2 regions of the Paenibacillus sp. FSL H7-0756 genome follow, and region 1 is predicted to be linked to the other one. Evidence: riboswitches for the same ligand, from Rfam matches in the RefSeq annotation. Region 1 holds a riboswitch; the other holds the start of a gene.
The links. A riboswitch is a leader RNA that binds a small molecule or an ion and turns the genes downstream of it on or off. The one in region 1 is predicted to bind cyclic di-GMP.
Positions count from the first base shown of each region.

Region 2: another riboswitch for cyclic di-GMP. It lies ahead of NST04_RS01570 (anti-repressor SinI family protein); the one in region 1 lies ahead of NST04_RS15350 (thiamine pyrophosphate-binding protein).

Region 1 is NZ_JBBOVT010000001.1:3,518,178-3,521,590, forward strand. Features, by position in the region: gene NST04_RS15350 (thiamine pyrophosphate-binding protein) at 1-1,561, opposite strand, end outside; cyclic di-GMP riboswitch class I at 1,678-1,774, opposite strand; gene NST04_RS15355 (methyl-accepting chemotaxis protein) at 2,277-3,413, opposite strand, start outside.
Region 2 is NZ_JBBOVT010000001.1:355,170-358,582, reverse strand. Features, by position in the region: gene NST04_RS01575 (2-oxoglutarate dehydrogenase E1 component) at 1-1,078, opposite strand, end outside; cyclic di-GMP riboswitch class I at 1,628-1,731, shown strand; gene NST04_RS01570 (anti-repressor SinI family protein) at 1,766-1,909, shown strand; gene NST04_RS01565 (helix-turn-helix domain-containing protein) at 2,055-2,387, opposite strand; gene NST04_RS01560 (TasA family protein) at 2,650-3,240, opposite strand; gene NST04_RS01555 (TasA family protein) at 3,280-3,413, opposite strand, start outside.

The sequences.
Region 1 (3,413 bases):
GCGCGATAGCCTCGCGGATTGCGGCGGCGAACTCCTCCTGCGTCTCACAGCGGAAGCCGGCTGCTCCCAATGATTCGGCGAATTTCACAGCATCCATCGGAACCTCGAAGATCGTACCGTCAATCCGGCCGGTCGTTTTCTCCATGCCCTTGAGCGCCATATCCAGCTGCATATTGTTCACCACGATGAAAATCACCGGAATATCCTTGCAAACGGCCGTGTTTATTTCAGCACCGAGCATCATAAAACAGCCGTCACCGGTTATACAGAAGACGGTCTCTCCGGGAGAGGCAGTCTTGGCGCCGATGGCCATGCCAATTGAATTGCCCATGCAGGCAAAGTAGGCATCAAATATGAAGCTGCCGGGCCTGCGGACATTGAACCATTTCACAGCATTGAACCCATGGCTGCCGTCATCTACGAACACGCTGCTGTTGTAGGGGATTTGTTCGCTCATCGTGCTCATTACCGAAGCCAGAGATAGTCCCGCCAGCACGGGCAGCTCGTCATTGTAATCATTGGAAATATTAATTTCATGCTTGGTGACCGCAGAGGGGTCCAGCTTCTGAAGATACAGTGCCAGGTTGTCCCTTAAGTCTCCGCCGACAGCGATGGTGGATGAGGTGAGTATTTTGCCGACAAAGGTTGGATCTACATCGAACTGGATCAGCTGCTGCGGATGATTCTCCGGCTTCAGGTTACAGATAGTCATATCGCTGAGACGGGAGCCCAGAACAATGAACAGGTCGCTGTTGTTCAGCAATTCATCGCCGTGCGGGGAGCCGCCGACGCCGACAGGACCGTGGTAGAGCGGGTGATCATAAGCTATGGCGCCTTTGCCGCCTGGAGAGGTGACTACAGGAATGTTGAAGGTTTCGGCCAGCTGCACCAGTTCCTGATGGGCCCCGGAGCGGTTGACGCCTTTACCGGCAATGATCAGAGGGCTGACGGATTGATTAATCGCCGAGATGACCCGGTCATAGTTCTGATAACTGACTAGTCCCTCGCGCTCCGGCAGAACAATCCGGCATTCCGCGAGCCGCTCTGTCTGCACATCAAACGGAATGCAGAGATGGACCGGACCTTTCCGGTCACCGAGGGCGATGGATAGGGCATGGTTGAAAATCGTGCTGAAGTGATCGCCGCGTTCAACAAGCTTGCTGAAGAGGGTGGCCGGCCGGAACATATCCGCCAAATCAGCCAGATAAGAAGTGGAATCCTGGCATTGGGGAATGCCCAGCTCCTTGATGGACTGATGGCCGGTGATGAAGAGGACGGGAAGATTATTGGCCTTGGCATGCGCTGCAGCGGTGAGCAGATTCGTTCCGCCCGGACCGGAAGTGCCGAAGGCTACCCCGAGGCTGCCGGTCTTCAGAGCATAACCGCCAGCGGCGAAGCCGGAGCTGGATTCGTGCCGGCCGGGGATGAACTCTATGCCGTAGTCAACCATTTTCAAAGCGATGGGGCAAATAGATTTGCCTATGATTCCAAAAGAATGAGTGACTCCCAGATTGTGCAATGCTTCCGCCATATAATCTGCAACTGTCTTCAGAACATCCACCCCGCATGTTGTTATTTGTATAAGTCAGCAATAGAAAACCTGTACTCAATATTGGAGCACAGGTCTGTTGCACGAATCACCATAATCAAACGCGAAACCTAAGGCGTTCACAGTTTTTCAGCAACCTGGCTGTCATGATCCCACTTCAGAAATGAGACTGTAGATCCATGGCTTTGCGTCATTCCCTTTCGGTGAATTTTGCCGGTATGCGGTTATAAATCAATCTTTGGAGAATTTTCCTTTACAATATATTCCTAGCTCCTCTTTTGTCAATAACCCCAGTGAGAAGAAACTCGGAATTTGGCGAATATTCAGGAGTTGAAATGGCTAAATATTTGGAATTTCAAACTTTTGAAAATGGTTGTCCCTGGAAGACTAAAGTCTTAAAATGCAAATGAAAATTTCGGGCCCTTATTATGGAGAGTAAGCACAAAGACTCATTACAATCCTGAGGTACTGCAAAATGTTAAGAATTCGCTAGATATACAGCATTGCAAAATTAAATGATAGGACTTAAGTAACGGATATGTGAGCTGTTGACTTATAGACAAGCTATGACAATAGAACGACTATAGTAAAGAAGTGCAAAACACATTTTTTACCCTTATGCACAATTTCAACAATTTGTGAATATTACATAACAATCTGATTTTTGCATAGAAAAAGAGACACCACCCGCAGTATTTCCGCAGGCGCGTGTCTCATTGTGCCGGAGCTAGAATTTGAAAATATGAATTGTTTTTTGCAGGTTGAAGACTGCGGAGGTCATCTTCTCTGTCTCCTCAGCCACGGATTGCAGCGCGTGAATCTGTTCGTTCATCGCTGCGGATACCTCTTCGGTCCCTGCGGCGGTCTCCTGGGTAATGGCTGAGATATTCTCGATTGCCCCGGAGATCTTGAGTGCGCTCTCCAGCATAAGGTCACTCTCTGCGGAGAAGGAAGCGATCTGCTCGGTTATGTATTGGACACTATGCACAATTTGAGCAAAGATGTTAGCCGTTTCTGTTATCATCTCATTCTGTACCTGAACTACCTCTTCGTTAATGGCGATATTATCGATGGCCTGCTTGATATCCGCTTCAATGCTGCGGACCAGTCCGAACACCTCTTTGGTGGAAGCGGTGGATTCCTCGGCCAGCTTACGGACCTCCTGGGCAACAACTGCGAATCCCCGGCCATGCTCGCCTGCGCGGGCAGCTTCAATAGAGGCATTGAGCGACAGCAGATTAGTCTGTTCGGCAATTTCGGTAATCGTCTTGGTTATCATCGTAATGCCGCGTGCGTTCTGCGATAGGGCTTCAATCGTATCCGCCACCTTCTGGGTAGCCTGGATGTTCTTGCGCATGCCTTCGGCTTGGGTATCCACCGATTGCCGTCCCTGTTCTACCAATTCCAGCGTATGTACAGACCTTCTATTCATTTCCTTGGTGGAATTCGTATAATTGGAGACCTTGATTTCGATATCCTTGATCGATTCGGTCATATCAGCGATATCCACCGAGATTTCGTTAGCACCTAGAGCCAGTTCATTGGAGGAGGAGGCCACCTGAGCCATTACAAACTTCAGGTTCTGATTCTTGTCTTCAATCCCGCGGCTGGCGTCCATAACCTGACGGGTAATCTGTGAGGCATCGGTGAGGATTTTTTTGAGCTTGTCAATCATGGTGTTGAAGGAGCGGCTAATGTCGCCCATGGAGCCATTCTCGTCGGCACGGCTGGTGAAGTCGCCTTTGGCAATCGTGTGCGTCACATTGGAGATATCCTCAAATGAAGATGTAAGCGTTCTCTCAATGAAGCGCGCGAGCGGGTATGTCAGCGCTGCCAGGACGGCGACAAGAATAATGCCGACGAG
Region 2 (3,413 bases), 3.2 Mb from region 1:
GCACAGCCATAGCCTTGCTTGTGTTCAGCTTAGGCAGTCCCGGAGCGTTGCGCTCTTCCTGTGCGGCGCGGGTGAAGCCCTCGACGACAGGATTGACGAATTCAAGATGGCTCGGGTTATTGGCCAGCGTGATCCGGGTGCGAACGGTCTCACCTTCGCGGACGGCACGGTCAGCCCCGAGATGGTACTTCACATCACCGCTCCAGCCGTAGGTCACGCCCATGGAGCCTTCCGAAGGGAACAGCTCCTTGTTCGGCGAGTGATGGAATTCCGAGAAAATAATATCATAAGGCTTGCCCAGAATATGAGCCAGCACATTAAGTCTTCCGCGGTGGGCCATGCCCATCAGGATATGCTCTGCGCCGTCATGCGCGGCGGCCCGCACAATCTCATCCAGCATCGGCACGAGGGCATCATTGCCCTCCAGGCTGAAGCGCTTTTGGCCGACAAAGGTCTTGTGCAGGAAGGTCTCGAAGTGCTCCACCTGAACCAGCCGCTTCAGCAGGTCTTTGCGCTCTGTATTATTCAGCGGGGCAGGGGAGGTCATCGATTCCGCCTGGCTGTTGAGCCAGCGCAGCTCGCGTTCATCATGTACATGCCCGAATTCGTAGGCAATGGTCTGGGTATAGGCCTGGCGCATTCTGTGGACGGCATCCATCGCGGTATGCACATCCGCAGGGGCATTATCCCAGATCAGCGAAGCAGGCAGAGCATTAAGATCCTCGCGGGTAAGCTCGTAGGTCTCCAGCTCCAGCCATTTGGCCATCGGGTTCGTGCTGCGCTCCAGCGGGTCAATGTCTGCGGCCATATGGCCGTATATCCGAATATTGGCGATCAGCTTCGAGGCCTTAACAGCCTTCTTGAGCCACTGCGCATCTGCTGATACGGCAGGGCTCGGAGCCCTCTCGGCATCGGGTGCCAGCGGAGGGGGGCCGGATACGGTGAAGAGATCACGGTAATGTTGTTCAACAGAAGAGGGGTCCTTGACAAATTGCTCATATCTTTCTTGGATGTAGCCCAGGTTGGGGCCGTAATATTTGCTCCATACTGTGTCGTTATAGGGCTCTTTGACTGCCATGAATAGGTCCTCCTAACGGATAAACTCCACGCGAGGCATCCAGTGTGCCACTTGGCGGAGCTGCAAATGTTTGCGGTTTCATTCTCACCTTATTGTGCTACTTTCCGGCGGGGTAATCAATTCATACTTTCGGTCAATCCGTTCGCAATTTGGCATGATTCATTACAGTATTCATACGGAACTATCATAAATAAGCAAAATTCCCCTCCGCTTCTTTTGCTTTTGTTAATTCTTAAGTGCTATCTAACTATAAATTCCTATCACAGTCCGTCATCTATACAAATGGGTAATTGTCTCTATACGAGGTTGCGCGCAGCGGTAAGACGGAGCAGTTAGAGTTCCCTTTAGTATATTTAAACTATTAGCTAGGGTTTGAACTTGGGACTGGAAATATTTATACAAGACGCTGGCAATTTCAGCTAAGTTTCCTCACATTTTATCATAAAAAAATTCCAGAAAACGACACACTAATCGCGCATGATCTTGTATAATGTTATTGCGGAGAACGGTTTCATCGATTCTTGCCAGATCCTTTCATGATGGAGAGGGTCCAGTTAAAGGTAAACCTGCCGAAAGACAGGGGCACAAAGTCTCGGATCTAAAGTAGAGATACTACAAAGTAGCAATACTACTATGATGGCCGGACTGCCTGGGGACGCGAAAATTCTAGGAGGAGATTTCTTGGATATGTCCAACCAGGGGAATGACGAGCTGCAGGCAGTAGATCTGGATTTAGAATGGGTGCACTTGCTGATGTCTGCCAAGCAGGCGGGGATCGCGGCGGAGGAGATCCGCCGGTTTCTAAGTGAGAAGGCGCTCCAGGCGATGTAAGGCGGTCATCATTGTTCGGATACATACAGAAAAGGCACAGCGTCCGGTACGCTGTGCCTTTTCTGTATGCCGCTTGAAAGCATGCCTTCGCCGAAGGCGGCCTCCCTGCCGTGCGGAGTCTTCCCTGTGACATACAATGCTGTGTTTAGTTGTCCTTTTGTTCCATGCGCCATTTCTGGTAATCGAGGAATTCCTTGAATTCACGTTTGCTTATACCGGAGGCCATAGCCTCCTGAACCAGCCGGAACCATTCCCCGTCCAGGGCCTGTTCTTCCGTCTCTGCCAGTCCGCCATACAGCAGTGCATGAATGGATACCTGAAGCGCGTCAGCGATTTTTTCGATGAATTGAATGGAGGGGTTGGATTGAATATTCCGTTCCACATTACTGAGGTATGATTTCGCCACATCAGCCTTATCCGCAAGCTCGGATAGCGAATAGCCCTTCTCCAGCCGGAGTTTGTGGATGCGGCTTCCCATAGTATCTGACACGATTACAACGCCCTCCGTACTTTTTTGGTAAAAGATAAGAAGTGATATGCTTCGCGCTATACCGTATCCCTATCTCTCTCGCGGAAACGGCACCGCCCGTTCATAGGAGGGACGGCAAAGCCGTTTTCACTTGTCAGTATAACAAAAAACCGCAAATCGGACAAAATCATTGAGCCGGCAGCCTGTAGAAAAGAAAATAGCACACCCGGCCCGGTTGGGGAAGGATGTGCTGTCTTGATGGATTCCTGATCTACTTGGCTTCTCCCACTCCTTGAAGAGCATCGAAGGTCCAGTTCAGAGCTAAGCCGTCACCCTGAAAAATGTTCTGATCGAGCGTATTGTCCACGAACTCGAAGGCGATCTTAAAGGTCTTGGAACCGGCTGCGGCAATCCCTCCCGGCAGGATACCTGCTGCTACGAGATCGTAGCTTGGGGTGTTCTTCAGATCCTTCAGGGAGATCTCGGACAGCACATGACCGCTTAGTGAACCGCCGGTGTACGAATTATCCAGGAGCTTGACCTTGAAGTGGTCTCCGAGATCCTGGCCCGCATTGTCGCCCTTGGCATCGGTTACGGTGTATGTGGTAGCGAGCTTGAGGAATTTGATATCCAGTGTGCCGTCATTGGACAAGGTAAAGGTGCGGACGGTGTAGTCTCCCGGCTTCAGATTCGTCAGCGCTACCGGAGTATTGAAGGAGGAGCCGAGCTTCAGCGTACCTGCGGCGAAGGTTGCGGTGCTTGTGGCTGTGGAGCTGAAGTAAGCGAAGGTGCCCCCGCCGATTAAAGACAAGCCCAGTGCTGCCGATGCTACGCCAAGACCCAATGTTTTTTTGATACCCATGATTGATTTCCTCCTCGAATGGTTTGTTTTGTTGGTAAATTATTTGAGACTGCCTTTTTCCTGGTTGGCTTCAAAATTCAGCGTCAGCGCAAGCGTATCGCCCTGATAATAGTTCTGCGGCTGGAGGGTTTCCTTGAAGGCAAACTGGATAGTCAGGTTATCCGAGGTACCGG